One region of the Streptomyces sp. NPDC051452 genome, then DNA from elsewhere that is predicted to be linked to it. Evidence: riboswitches for the same ligand, from Rfam matches in the RefSeq annotation. Region 1 holds a riboswitch; the other holds the start of a gene.

The links. Region 1 has a riboswitch for ZMP and ZTP ahead of ACIBA9_RS28075 (glycine hydroxymethyltransferase). Riboswitches for the same ligand answer to the same signal wherever they lie in the genome.
Region 2: linked by a shared signal. The riboswitch ahead of ACIBA9_RS02190 (bifunctional 5,10-methylenetetrahydrofolate dehydrogenase/5,10-methenyltetrahydrofolate cyclohydrolase) and the one ahead of ACIBA9_RS28075 (glycine hydroxymethyltransferase) in region 1 are both predicted to bind ZMP and ZTP.

Annotation. Positions count from the first base shown of each region.
Region 1 is NZ_JBITEB010000014.1:114,472-121,686, reverse strand. It holds gene ACIBA9_RS28095 (PLP-dependent aminotransferase family protein) at 1-762, shown strand, start outside; gene ACIBA9_RS28090 (DMT family transporter) at 809-1,654, opposite strand; gene ACIBA9_RS28085 (hypothetical protein) at 1,789-2,139, shown strand; gene ACIBA9_RS28080 (glutathionylspermidine synthase family protein) at 2,154-3,338, shown strand; ZMP/ZTP riboswitch at 3,403-3,493, shown strand; gene ACIBA9_RS28075 (glycine hydroxymethyltransferase) at 3,526-4,977, shown strand; gene trpS (tryptophan--tRNA ligase) at 5,024-6,037, shown strand; gene ACIBA9_RS28065 (2'-5' RNA ligase family protein) at 6,174-6,758, shown strand; gene ACIBA9_RS28060 (decaprenylphospho-beta-D-erythro-pentofuranosid-2-ulose 2-reductase) at 6,793-7,215, opposite strand, start outside.
Region 2 is NZ_JBITEB010000001.1:523,888-531,102, reverse strand. It holds gene ACIBA9_RS02210 (S-(hydroxymethyl)mycothiol dehydrogenase) at 1-1,071, opposite strand, end outside; gene ACIBA9_RS02205 (acyltransferase domain-containing protein) at 1,306-2,067, shown strand; gene ACIBA9_RS02200 (hypothetical protein) at 2,243-2,545, opposite strand; gene ACIBA9_RS02195 (nuclear transport factor 2 family protein) at 2,716-3,081, shown strand; ZMP/ZTP riboswitch at 3,207-3,288, shown strand; gene ACIBA9_RS02190 (bifunctional 5,10-methylenetetrahydrofolate dehydrogenase/5,10-methenyltetrahydrofolate cyclohydrolase) at 3,315-4,163, shown strand; gene ACIBA9_RS02185 (alcohol dehydrogenase) at 4,483-5,508, opposite strand; gene ACIBA9_RS02180 (GTP-binding protein) at 5,623-7,215, opposite strand, start outside.

The DNA of each region.
Region 1 (7,215 bases):
GCCCGGCTGCGGGAGTCGGGCCTCGCCACGCGCGCCCTGCCCTACGACGAACTGGGCACCGATCCGGGCGCGTTGACCACGGAAGGCGCCGTCCTGCTGACCCCGGCCCACCAGTTCCCGATGGGCACGGCCCTGCACCCCGACCGGCGGGCGGCCGTCGTCGACTGGGCCCGGCGCACCGGCGGACTGGTCCTGGAGGACGACTACGACGGCGAGTTCCGCTACGACCGCCAGCCCGTCGGAGCGCTCCAGGGCCTCGACCCCGACCGCGTCGTCTACCTCGGCACCGCCAGCAAGGCCCTCGCCCCCGGACTGCGGCTGGGCTGGATGGTGCTGCCGCCGGCCCTCGCCGAGGAGGCCCTCGCGGCCAAGGGCGGCATGGAGACCGTCAGCGTGCTGGAACAGCTCACCCTCGCCGAGTTCCTCACCTGCGGCGCCTACGACCGGCATGTGCGCTCCTCGCGACTGCGCTACCGGCGCCGCCGCGACGCCCTCACCGCGGCCGTGGCCGACCGCGCGCCCGGGGTACGGGTCACCGGGATCGCCGCGGGGCTGCACGCGGTGCTGCGGCTGCCGGCGGGCATGGAACAGCCGGTGGTACAGGCCGCGGCCTGGCAGGGACTGGCGTTGCACGGACTGGCCTTCCACCGCCATCCGGAGGCGATCACCGAAGCGGTGGACGCGCTGGTCGTGGGCTACGCGACACCACCGGACAGCGCGTGGGCGGCCACCCTGGAGGCCCTGTGCCGAGTGCTCCCCTGACCACCGGCACCGATGCCGGCCTCCCCGGCCCGGCCGCGCTCACCACTCACCCCTGCACCGCCGAGCCCGCGCCCCCCTCCGCCGGCGCCTCACCGAAGCGGGCCAGCAGCAGGGCGCCCGCCACCGCCACCAGGAAGCCCAGGACCGCGAGCCAGGCCAGGCCCTCCCGGGTCCGGTCGCCGAGCCACACCACGCCCACCGCGGCCGGCCCGATCGTCTCCCCGATCACTATCCCGGCCGTCGCCGTCGTCACGGAGCCGCGTTGCAGGGCCGAGGTCAGCAGCAGGAACGCGGCACCACCGCCCAGCAGCAGCGCGTACGTCGCCGGGTTGGCCAGCAGATCGGCCGGCCGCAGCGAGTCGATGAGCCGTACCGACACCTCCACCACCCCGAACCCGAACCCGGCGCCGAGCCCCAGGAGCAACGCCCGGGTCCGGCCGGACAGGCGCCCGCCGACCCCGCCGAGCAGCAGCACGCCCACGGCCACGGCCACCATCGTGTACCCGAGCCAGTCCGGCGCCTCCCGGTCCCCTTCCGTGCCCGAGGCCAGTGCGAGCATCGCCAGACCCGCGCAGACCACGCCGACGGCGCCCCACTCCAGCCCGCTCAGCCGCACCCGCAGCAGCCGCGCCGCCACCACGGCCGTCACCGCGAGGCTGGCCGCCAGCGCCGCGCCCACCGCGTAGATCGGCACCGACCGCAACGCCGCGATCTGCAGCAGGAAGCCCAGCCCGTCCAGCGCCAGCCCGGCGATGTACCGCCACTGCCGCAGCGCGCGCAGCAACAGCGCCGCGTCCCCACCGCCCCCGTCCGTGCCCACCTCGCGGGTGGCCACCGCCTGCAACACCGTCGCGGTGCCGAAGCAGACCGCCGCGCCCAAGGCGCACATCATTCCGAACAACACGAAGTGACTCTAGGCGAAGGGCGGATCGCGGGGGCCGCCTGTACGGGCGGACCCCGCGATCTCTAGGCTGGCCCGACAGCGAACGGTTCCGGCCGGTGCGGCCACGGGGGGAGACACCAGACATGACCACAGGACAGTCACCGGCGGCCAGGCGGCTGCGCTCCGGCACGGTCGTCCTCGGCGGCATGGGCCTGCTGGCCGCCGCCCTGACCGCCTGCTCCTCCGACCCGGACAAGCGCTGCGTGGACCGCGACAGCTACACCTACGGCAAGGGCTACAAGGTCGTCTCCGACAAGTACTGCAAGTCCACCACGTCCTCGACGCACGGCGTCTGGTACTACGGCGGCAGCAGGAAGGGCGGCCGGGTCGACAGCGGTTCCTTCTCCAAGCCCCACAAGGGCTCCGGCGGCTCGGGCGGCGGCGGTGTCCACCGCGGCGGCTTCGGCGGCGGTAAGGGAGGCTCCGGCGGCTGACCGGAGGACCTCGCATGGAACGCCGTACGATCACACCCCGCCCCGACTGGCAGCGCGTCGTCGAGGAGCAGGGACTCGTCTATCCGCTCACCCGCCAGCCCGACGGCTCCCTGCGCCCCTACTGGGACGAGAGCGCCTACTACGTCTTCTCCCTCGACGAGGTCGAGGCGCTGGAGGAGACCGTCGCGGAACTGCACCGCATGTGCCTCGCGGCCGCCGAGCACCTCGTGGCGAAGGACCGCCTCGGCGACCTCGGCATCACCGACCCGCGGGTGGCCGAGGCGGTCACCGAGGCCTGGCGGCGCCGCGCCGAACTCCCGTCCGTCTACGGGCGCTTCGACCTGCGCTACGACGGCACCGGCCCGGCCAAGCTGCTGGAGTACAACGCCGACACCCCGACCTCGCTGGTCGAGGCCGCCTCGCCGCAGTGGTTCTGGATGGAGGACCGCTTCCCCGGCGCCGACCAGTGGAACTCCCTGCACGAGCGCCTGGTCGACGCCTGGCGCGCACAGGCCGCCCTGCTGCCCCCGGGAAGTCCCCTGCACTTCGCGCACTCCTCGGCCGACGAACTCGGCGAGGACCTGATGACGGTCGCCTATCTGAAGGAGACCGCCGAGCAGGCCGGCCTCGACACCGACTGGCTCTCCATGGAGGAGATCGGCTGGGACAGCCTCTCCGGCCGCTTCGTCGACAACCAACTGCGTTTCATCCGCGCCCTGTTCAAGCTCTACCCCTGGGAGTGGCTCACCACCGACGCCTTCGCCGGGCACGTCCTGGACACCCTCGACAACGGCGGCGGCACCGGCAGCACCCTGTGGATCGAACCCGCCTGGAAGATGCTGCTCAGCAACAAGGCGCTGCTGGCGGTCCTGTGGGAGCTGTACCCCGGCCACCCCAACCTCCTGCCCGCCTACCTCGACGGCCCCCGCGAACTGGCCGGATCGTCCGGCTATGTCGCCAAGCCCCTGCTCGGCCGCGAGGGCGAGGGCGTCACCGTGCACCCGCCCGGACGGCCGCCGGTCCTGCGCGACGAGGCCTGCTGCTACCAGCGGCTCGCCCCGCTGCCCGCCTTCGACGGCAACCACGTCGTCCTCGGCGCCTGGGTCGTCCGCGACGAGCCGGCGGGCCTCGGCATCCGCGAGTCGGCCGGCCTGATCACCGACGCGTACGCCCGCTTCCTGCCCCACGTGATCCTCTAGGGCTCCGCGGTCGCTCGGATGGTGGACGCCGCAGCTGTCCCGGTCGGCGTGCCCGGTAGGCTGGCCGACGGGCCGTGACTGGCGCGCTGGGATGGGACGGACCATCGGGGAGCGGCCCGAGCGGGAAAACAGTGCCGTGCGCCTGGGCCGAACGTGAACGCTGCCCGTCCACCGTCCGGAGGTCCCCATGCCAGAGCAGCAGCCCCTCTCCACCGAGTCCACGGCCTTCCGCGCCGCCCTCGACGTCGTCCGCGCGGTGGAACCGCGTATCGCGGACGCCATCGGCCAGGAAGTCGCCGACCAGCGCGAGATGCTCAAGCTGATCGCCTCCGAGAACTACGCCTCGCCGGCCACCCTGCTGGCGATGGGCAACTGGTTCAGCGACAAGTACGCCGAGGGCACCGTCGGCCGCCGCTTCTACGCCGGCTGCCGCAACGTCGACACCGTGGAGTCCCTGGCCGCCGAGCACGCCCGCGAACTCTTCGGGGCCCGGCACGCCTACGTCCAGCCGCACTCCGGTATCGACGCCAACCTCGTCGCCTTCTGGGCCGTCCTCGCCGACCGGGTCGAGGCCCCCTTCCTGGAGAAGACCGGTGTCCGCCAGGTCAACGACCTGACCGAGGCCGACTGGGCGGAGCTGCGCCAGGCCTTCGGCAACCAGCGCCTGCTCGGCATGTCCCTGGACGCCGGCGGCCACCTCACCCACGGCTTCCGCCCGAACATCTCCGGCAAGATGTTCGACCAGCGCTCCTACGGCACCGACCCGGTCACCGGCCTGATCGACTACGAGGCCCTGCGCGCCCAGGCCCGCGAGTTCAAGCCGCTGATCATCGTCGGCGGCTACTCGGCCTACCCCCGGCTCGTGAACTTCCGGATCATGCGCGAGATCGCCGACGAGGTCGGGGCGACCCTGATGGTCGACATGGCCCACTTCGCGGGTCTCGTCGCCGGCAAGGTCCTCACCGGCGACTTCGACCCGGTACCGCACGCCCAGATCGTCACCACGACCACCCACAAGTCGCTGCGCGGCCCGCGCGGCGGCATGGTCCTGTGCGACGACTCCCTCAAGGATCAGGTCGACCGCGGTTGCCCGATGGTCCTCGGCGGCCCGCTCCCGCACGTCATGGCCGCGAAGGCGGTCGCCCTCGCCGAGGCCCGCCGGCCCGACTTCCAGGACTACGCCCGGCGCGTCGTCGACAACTCCCGCGCGCTCGCCGAGGGCCTGACACGGCGCGGCGCCACCCTCGTCACCGGCGGCACCGACAACCACCTCAACCTGATCGACGTCGCCACCTCCTATGGGCTCACCGGCCGCCAGGCCGAGTCCGCCCTGCTGGAGTCCGGCATCGTCACCAACCGCAACGCCATCCCCGCCGACCCCAACGGCGCCTGGTACACCTCCGGCATCCGCATCGGCACCCCCGCGCTGACCACCCGCGGCCTGGGCACCGCCGAGATGGACGAGGTCGCCGGGCTCATCGACCGCGTCCTGACCACGACCGAGGCCGGCACCACCAAGTCGGGGGTGCCGTCCAAGGCCCAGCACGTCCTGGACGGGAAGATCGCGCGGGAGATCTCCCAGCGGGCGACCGACCTGGTGGCGGGCTTCCCGCTGTACCCGGAGATCGACCTCGGCTGACCCTCGGAGACCGATCACCCCCGCACCCTCTGAGACAATGGTGAGCATGGCGACTGACCGACCTCGCGTGCTCTCCGGAATCCAGCCCACCGCCGGCTCGTTCCACCTCGGCAACTACCTGGGCGCCGTCCGCCAGTGGGTGGCCCTGCAGGAGTCCCACGACGCGTTCTACATGGTCGTCGACCTGCACGCGATCACGGTCCCGCAGGACCCCCGCGAACTGCGCGCCAACACCAGGCTCGCCGCCGCCCAGCTGCTGGCGGCGGGCCTGGACCCGGACCGCTGCACGCTCTTCGTGCAGAGCCACGTGCCGGAGCACGCCCAGCTCGCCTGGGTCATGAACTGCCTCACCGGCTTCGGCGAGGCCTCCCGCATGACCCAGTTCAAGGACAAGTCCGCCAAGCAGGGCGCCGACCGGGCCTCCGTCGGCCTGTTCACGTACCCGGTTCTGCAGGTCGCCGACATCCTGCTGTACCAGGCCAACGAGGTGCCGGTCGGCGAGGACCAGCGTCAGCACATCGAGCTGACCCGTGACCTCGCCGAGCGGTTCAACGGCCGGTTCGGCCCGACCTTCACCGTCCCGAAGCCGTACATCCTCAAGGAGACGGCGAAGATCTACGACCTGCAGGACCCGTCGATCAAGATGAGCAAGTCGGCGTCCACGCCGAAGGGCCTGATCAACCTGCTCGACGAGCCGAGGACGACGGCGAAGAAGGTCCGCAGCGCGGTCACCGACACCGACACCGTCATCCGCTTCGACACCGAGAGCAAGCCGGGCGTCAGCAACCTGCTCACCATCTACTCGACGCTCACCGGCGAGACCATCGCCGAGCTGGAGGCGAAGTACGAGGGCAAGGGCTACGGCGCGCTCAAGACGGACCTCGCCGAGATCATGGTCGAGTTCGTGACGCCGTTCCGCGAGCGCACCCAGCAGTATCTGGACGACTCCGAGACCCTCGACTCGATCCTGGCCAAGGGCGCGGAGAAGGCTCGCGCGGTCGCCGCCGAGACCCTCGCGCAGGCGTATGACCGGGTCGGCTTCCTGCCCGCGAAGCACTGAGGCGTACGACCGCACACACGTCCCGGGAACAGAGCGCTGCACATCACTTCGGTTGCGCCTGCCTTGGAGACGGCCGTGGTCGTACAGTCGATACCCGGACGACTGAGAACACAACAGACGTGACGAAGGAGACGACGTGGGGACCGTAACGATCGGCGTTTCGATCGCGGTCCCGGAGCCTCACGGCAGCCTGCTCCAGGAGCGGCGCGCGGGCTTCGGCGACGCCGCGGCTCACGGCATCCCCACGCACGTCACCCTGCTCCCGCCGACCGAGGTCGAGGGGGCCGACCTGCCGGCCGTCGACGCGCATCTCGCCGCGGTCGCCGCGGCCGCCCGGCCGTTCCCGATGCGGCTGTCCGGCACGGGCACCTTCCGGCCCCTGTCCCCGGTCGTCTACGTCCAAGTCGTCCAGGGCGCCGAGGCGTGCGCCTGGCTCCAGCAGCGGGTGCGTGACGCCTCCGGGCCGGTGGCGCGCGAACTGCAGTTCCCGTACCACCCGCACGTCACCGTCGCGCACGGCATCGACGACGCGGCGATGGACCGGGCCTTCGAGGAGCTGGCGGGCTTCGACGCCGAGTGGCCGTGCACCGGCTTCGCGCTCTACGAGCAGGGGCCCGACGGGGTGTGGCGCAAGCTGCGGGAGTACGCGTTCGGCGGATCCGTGGTGCCGCCGCAGCCCGGTCACGCCGACGTCGGGCGCGGCACCATCGCCAGCCTGTAGCCCGCGCGGGCTCCCGGGCCCCACCGGGCCGCCGTCAGAACGGCAGCCTGCGGAACAGCGGCCGCGGCGCGTGCCGCAGCGCCGCCATCACCAGGCGGAGCGTGCCGGGCACCCACACCGTCTCCGCGCGCCGGCGCAGCCCCGCTTCCACCGCCGAGGCGACCGCCTCCGGGGTGGTGGCGAGCGGATCCCGGCGCCGCCCGGCCGGCACCGGCGTACGGACGGTGCCGGGGCGTACGACCATGACGTGCACCCCGGTGCCGTACAGGGCGTCGCCGAGGCCCTGGGCGAAGGAGTCGAGCCCCGCCTTGCTGGAGCCGTAGATGAAGTCGGCGCGGCGGGCCCGTTCGCCGGCGACGGAGGAGAGGACCACCAGGGAGCCGTGGCCCTGGGTCTGCAGGGCGCGGGCGCTGACCAGACCGGCGGAGACGGCCCCGGTGTAGTTGGTCTGGGCGAC
Region 2 (7,215 bases), on a different contig from region 1:
ACGCAGCACGTCGCCCTGGTGCATCCGCTCGAACGCCTGCTCCACCTGGTCGAGCTGGATGGTCTCGGTGACGAACGCGTCGAGCGGCAGCCTGCCCTGCAGATGCAGGTCGATCAGCACGGGGAAGTCACGGCTGGGCAGGCAGTCGCCGTACCAGGAGGACTTCAGGGCGCCACCGCGGCCGAAGACGTCCAGCAGCGGCAGTTCGATCTTCATCTCGGGGGTGGGCACCCCTACCAGGACGACCGTGCCGGCGAGGTCGCGGGCGTAGAAGGCCTGCCGGTAGGTCTCGGGCCGGCCGACGGCCTCGATGACGACGTCGGCGCCGAAGCCGCCCGTCAGCTCGCGGATCGCCTCGACCGGGTCGCTCTGGCGGGAGTTGACGGTGTGGGTGGCGCCCAGCGTGCGGGCCTTGTCCAGCTTGCGGTCGTCGATGTCCACGGCGATGATCCTGACGGCGCCCGCCAGGTTCGCCCCGGCGACGGCCGCGTCACCGACACCGCCGCATCCGATGACGGCGACGGTGTCGCCCCGGCCGACGCCCCCGGTGTTGAGCGCGGCCCCGAGACCGGCCATCACCCCGCAGCCCAGCAGTCCGGCGACCGCCGGGGAGACGGCCGGGTCGACCTTGGTGCACTGGCCCGCGGCCACCAGCGTCTTCTCGGCGAACGCGCCGATGCCGAGCGCCGGGGAGAGTTCCTGCCCGGTGGCGGCGAGGGTCATCTTCTGCCGGGCGTTGTGGGTGTCGAAGCAGTACCAGGGGCGGCCGCGCCGACAGGCCCGGCACTTCCCGCACACGGCACGCCAGTTGAGCACGACGAAGTCGCCGGGTGCCACGTCGGTGACGCCCTCGCCGACCGACTCCACGACACCGGCGGCCTCGTGACCGAGGAGGAAGGGGAAGTCGTCGGAGATCCCGCCCTGCTTGTAGTGCAGGTCGGTGTGACAGACACCGCAGGCCTGGACTTGCACGACGGCTTCGCCGGGCCCGGGGTCGGGCACCACGATCGTCTCGACCCGTACGGGTTCGTCCTTCCCCGGTGCGATCACGCCGCGTACTTCCTGCGCCATGGCCTGGCCCCTTTCATCGATTGCTACCCGCTCGACCCTACGCGCGAGGGATCGGTGACGGGGACGGACCACGAGGGTGATGGGGATCTTTCCGCGTCGGCGGGCGTCCGCGCGCGAGCGCGGCGATCGGGTGAGAATTTGACCGAATAATGCCATTCGATGATGGCAATGTTTTTGCGGGGTGCGGGAGTTCGCCTGGTGTGTGCCTCGCGTCGGGGCAGGCCTAATGGAGACATGCCTTCTGACGGCCGCAAGGGACGTACCGCATGCCTGTTCTCGGCAGGCGTCTCGCCATGGCCCGGATCGGCGGGCGAACTCTGCAACGCCTTCCCGGTGTTCGCCGACCATGTGGACGAGATCTGCGCCCGCCTCGATCCGTATCTGGAACTACCGCTGTCACGCGTGCTGTTCGCGGCGGTCGGCACCCCCACGTCGGCACTGCTGGAGCGGGCCTCGTTCGCCGGCCCGGCGCTCTTCGCGCTCCAGGTGGCGCAGTACCGGCTGCTGGACGGCTGGGGCATCCGGCCGGACGTGGTGTTCGGCCAGGGGGCCGGGCGGATGGCGGCCGCGTACGCCGCGGGCGTCTTCCGGCTGGCGGACGCCTGCCACGCGGTCGGCACCCTGGCCCGGCTGCTGGCCGGCCGTCCCGGAGCGGCGGCGCACTCCCCCGGGCCGGCCGGGATCCTCGACGCCTACGGCCGTACGCTGGCCACCCTCCACCCGCGGGCCCCGCGCCTGCCGCTGCTGTCCGACCTCACGGCGCGCCCGGTGGGCGCCGAGACCGCCGAGCCGGCGTTCTGGGTGTCCTCCGCGCCGGTTCGTTTCGCCGAGGCGGCCGGCCGGCTGCACCGGGACGGTGTGCGCACCTGGCTGGAACTGGGACCGGGGGATCCGCTCACACGCATGCTTCCCGGCTGCCTGCCCGAGGCACCGGGCGCGGCCTTCGCCCTGGTCCGGGACTGGCGGGCGCTGCGGGAGCGGACGGGCGGGGGGTGAGGGGGGTGATGTCACGGCGGCGGGGCCGCCCACGCCGGACCGGCCACGACGGCCGGGGTCACCGGTAGGGCGGTTGCCCCGGCCGCGGTCGCGCTCGCGCGTGCCGCAGCCGTGCGGCGTGGCGGGAACGCGAAGGGCCGTCCCGGTCGGGACGGCCCGCGTGCCCGGGGCGGGATCAGTGGATGGCGGACGCCAGGCCGAGCAGGGGCGCGGCGGGGGCGAGGACCTGCTCCACCTGGTTCAGCTGGTTCAGCTCCTGGAGGTGGTCCAGGGACTTCAGCTGTTCGGAGACCCGGGGCACCCGGTCCCGGTCCGGCGCCGGAAGGTCACTGGCGGCGAGCGAGTCCAGCGTGGCCATCGCGCCGAGCTTCCCGACGAGCGGGGTGCCGCCCGCGGCCGCGTGCGCCGACGGTACGGCGAGACCGGCGAGACCCGCGGCCAGACCGACGGCGGCGGCGATGCGTCGTGTTGAGATCATGCCTTCAGCAACGGCGGCGGGCCCCCGCCGGACACGGGCGGCGCGGCGCGCTCACCCGTGAGGCGGAGTACGGCGGCTGCGCTTGCCGGGGCCGCGGAGCCGGAGGACGCTCGAAGGTGGGCCGAGCGGCCCGTTCCTCCTCGGGCCGCAGGCGCCTGAAGGAGGTCACCATGGGCACCGCTACAGGCTCCGTCTTCGACGCGGAGACACTGCGCCGGGGCATAGAGGGGAACACCGGAAACACTCTTCTGTCGCTCTACGCCGACGACGCGGAGATCCGTATCGTCGACCGCGACCACGAGCCCAGCCACCCCACCGTCCTGCACGGCCGGGGCAAGATCGCCGAGTTGCTGGACGACATCTACAGCCGCGACATGACGCACAAGCTGGAGCAGTGCGTGATGCAGGGCGACCGCGCCGCCTTCAGCGAGACCTGCGAGTACGCGGACGGCACCCGCGTACTCGCCGAGTCGATGGTCGTCCTGCGGGACGGCAAGATCACCGAGCAGCTGATGGTGCAGGCCTGGGACACCTAGCAACTCCCGGGCAGGACAGCCGGTTCGAGGAAGATCGCGAGGGTCCCGGTCGGCGCCTGGGCCGACCGGGACCTGCTCGGCCCGGGCGGCACCGGGACCCGCCGGGCACACCCTCGGTTACGCTGTACGCGGGTCGTGACTGGCGCTGAGGTGGAGAAACCACCGGGGAGCGGTCCGTGGTGGTTGCCGCGCGCCTGGGCGAGGAGAGTCGATCCAGCCCAGGAGTGTGCAGCATGACCCAGGCCCGTCTCATGGACGGCACCGCCCTCGCCCGCCGTATCGTCGAGGACACCGCGAAGAAGGCCGCCGACCTCACCGCTCGTACCGGCACCGCGCCCTGTCTGGCGACCGTGCTGGTCGGCGAGGACCCCGCTTCCGTCACCTACGTCCGCATGAAGCGGAACCGCTGCCGCCAGGCGGGCATAAAGTCGCGTCACGTGGCGCTGCCCGCGACCACGACCACCGCCGAACTCGTCCGCACGCTGCGGGAGTTGTCGGACGACCCGGGGGTGCACGGCATTCTGCTCCAGCACCCGGTGGGCGACCACGTCGACGAGCGGGCCGCGTTCGAGGCGATCGCGCCGGAGAAGGACGTCGACGGCGTCACCTTCGCCTCGTTCGCCACGATGAGCTTCGGTCTGCCGGGCTTCGTCTCGTGCACGCCCGGCGGCATCCTGCGGCTGCTCGACGAGTACGGCGTCGACCCGGCCGGGAAGCGGGCCGTGGTGGTGGGCCGCAGCGCGATCCTCGGCAAGCCGGTGGGCATGCTGCTCCTGGCCCGGGACGCGACCGTGACGTACTGCCACTCGCGCACCCGGGATCTGTCGGCGGCGGTCCGCGAGGCCGACATCCTGGTCGCCGCGGTCGGCCGGCCGCGGTTGATCCGCGGACAGGACGTCAAGCCCGGCGCGGTCGTGATCGACGCGGGCTACAGCCCGGGCAACGTCGGCGACGTCGACTTCGACTCGGCCGTGGAGCGCGCCTCACTGATCACCCCGGTGCCCGGCGGCGTGGGCCCGATGACGATCGCCACACTGCTGGACCAGACGGCCGACGCCGCCGCCCGGCAGCTCGGAGCCTAGGGCCTTCCTTTCGGACCAGGCCGACCGGAGCGGAGGCGCCGCATGGCCTACCCCCTCCTGCGGAGCGGTCCGGCTCCGGCGGAGGGGCCCCGGACAGGGCCCCGGGGGAACGGCTCCGGTGGCTCAGCGTCCAGGCGACCTACGACATCACGGCACCGGCCTTCCGGTCGGTACTCGGGGCCGACTTTGCTGACGGCCCCGGGGGGTCGTGGCGGCGAGCCGCCGAACGCGCGGCGGAACCGCGGCAGTCGTACGGGGGGCCGGTCGGGGACGGCGCCACGGCGGGGGTTTCCGCCGCCCGGGCGGGCGGCGGGCGGGCTCAGGGGGTGAGCACCATCCGGAAGCGGGCGCGGCCGTCGAGCATCTTCTGGTACGCCTCGCCCGCGTCCTCCAACGGCACGTTCTCGGTCATCGGACGGATGTTGTGCAGGGCGCTGAACGCCATGGTGTCCTCCACGTCCTGCGAGGTGCCGGACGGGTGGCCGCGGACGGCCCGGCCGGCCAGCAGCAGCTGGGCCGGGTTGATGCCGAGCGGTGCCGTGTCCGCGCCGATGACCACCAGTTCCCCGCGGGGCGCCAGGCCGTCGACGGTGGCCGTGATCGCCTCGGAGTTTCCCGCGGTGGCGAGGATGACATCGGCACCGCCCAGGGACTGGAGCGCCTCGGCGACGGAGGTGGACGCCGAGGTGCTGTCGACGTAGTGGTGGGCGCCGAGTTGCTTGGCGAAGTCGGCCTTCTCCTGGCCCCTGGCGATCGCGACGGTCTCGAAGCCCATCGCGACCGCGTACCGCACACCGAGGTGGCCGAGGCCGCCGAGGCCCAGTACCGCGACCAGGTCTCCCGGCCGGCCGGAGCTGCGCCGCAGCCCGTTGAAGGTGGTCACGCCCGCGCAGGCGATGGGTCCCGCATCGCTCGCCGACAGGGCGTCGGGAATCCGGGCGAGGGCGTCGACGGGGGCGATCACCTTGCCGGCGAAGCCACCGTCGTAGGTCCAGCCGGGGACCTGGAGGTTGACGCACACGATGAAGTCGCCTTGGCGGCACGGGGTGCAGTGGCCGCAGCTGCCGCCGAACCAGCCGACCGCGACCCGGTCGCCGACCTGGTACCCCCAGTCCCGCGTGTCCTCGCCCAGCTCCTCGACGCGGCCGGCGATCTCGTGTCCGGGGACCACCGGGAACGTGACGCCCGGGAGCATGTCGTTCACGAAGAGGGAGTCGCTGTGGCAGATGCCGCACGCCTCCACGGCGACCCGGACATGGCGGGGTCCCGGTCGCGGCACCTCCCGCTCGGTCAGCTCGAAGGCGCCGCCCGCGCTCGTCACCTGCGCGACTCGATAACTGGTCATCTGTCTCTCCGGAGAACGGGTAGGACGGTCCCCCGCACCAGCAGACCAGCTCCCGGTCGATCGCGCGCGCTGAACGTCGTCCCGCGGCGGTGACCTGGCTTTTCGGCTTGGAGGTCAGTCACCTGCCCTGCGCGTGACGTTCAGCAGGTACTCCTTGCGGTTCAGCGGGTTGTGGTCGGTGCGCGCCCGTCGTGGAGGCGTGCCGCGGGTGATCGGCGCGTAGTGGTCGAAGGCCGTCTCCAGCTCGCCCTCGCCCCGGGTCAGCCCCGGCAGCCGTTGCCCCAACTCGTGTACACGGGCGGCCGGCACGATGCCCTCCAGCACACCGTGGGCGGCGTGCGTCGCGGTGGTCTCGGGTACGGCGCCCAGCCGGGCCAGCACCGGCAGCAGCGCGCCGAGCGTGTCCGCCGGCGCCTGAAGCCGGAACCGGTGCAGCGGCTCGTGCACCAGGCTGCCGGCCCGGCGCAGTGCCTCGACCAGGACCAGCGGGGTCAGGCCCCGGAAGTCGTGGCCGGTGCTCGACATGCTCTTGTCGAACCTCTGATGGGCGTGACTCTGCCGCGGGGAGTAGCCGGCGTGGGTCATGGTCACCGTGCAGTCGGTGACCCGCCAGCCGTACAGCCCCTGGCCGAGCGTCTCGCGCACGGTGTCCTCGACCGCCTTGAAGAAGGCGTACGGCATGGAGCCCAGCTCCACCTCCAGCCGGAAGCCCACGCCCGAGCCGGCCGGTGCCGGGTCGACGCGCAGGCCGACGGTGGCGAGGAAGGGGTTGGCGTCCTTCTTGTTGAACTCGACGGCGTGTCCGGTGCCGGCCGGCCGCTCGACGCACAGGGTCGTCGTCTCGCGGAAGGTGACGTCCAGGCCGTACTCGTCGGCGAGGGTCGCCTGGATGACCTCCTTCTGCACCTCGCCGTAGAGCGAGACGGAGGTCTCCCGGCGCCGTTCGTCGTGGCGGACGTCGATGAGCGGGTCCTGTTCGGCGAGCCGGCCGAGCGCGAGGTGCAGCGAGCGCCCGTCGGTGCCGGGGCCGGGGACGACGACGGTCTCCAGGGTGGGCGGCGCGAAGTGGTGTCCGCGCGGGGTCGCCGGGAGCCCCAGGGCGTCCCCGACCCGGATGCCGCCGAGTCCCCACACCTTCACGATCCGCCCCGGCCCGGCGCTCTCCCGCCGCTCGTCCAGGACCCGGTCGAAGACCGTGAGCGCGGTGACCCGGCCTTCCTCTCGGTGGCCGCCCACCGGTCGATGCCCGCCCACCGGCTCCGGTGCGCGGCCGTCGGTGGTCCGGCGCTCCTCGGGCCCGTCCTCGGGTGCGCGGCGCGCGGTGCGGCCGTCGCCCGTCGGGTGCTCCGCGGGGCCGGTCCCGAAGGGGACGCGGTCGCGGATGCGCAGGGTGCCGGAGAAGAGGCGCGCGTAGGCCACCTTCTCCCCCGCGGGGCCGCGCTCGATCTTGAAGACGGTGGCCGACAGCGGGCCGTCCGGGTCGCCGTCGGCGGTGGGCAGCAGCCGCTCGATGCCTTCGGTCAGCTCGGGCAGGCCCGCGCCGGTGACGGCGGAGCCGAAGTACACCGGGTGCACGGACCCCTGCCGGGTCCGGGCGGCGAGGGCGGTGTGCAGCCGGTCGTGCGGGACACCGCCGTCGAGGTAGGCGGCGAGCAGCTCGTCGTCCTGGTCGGCGAGGGTGTCCAGGGCCTGTGGGCCGAGGCCGGG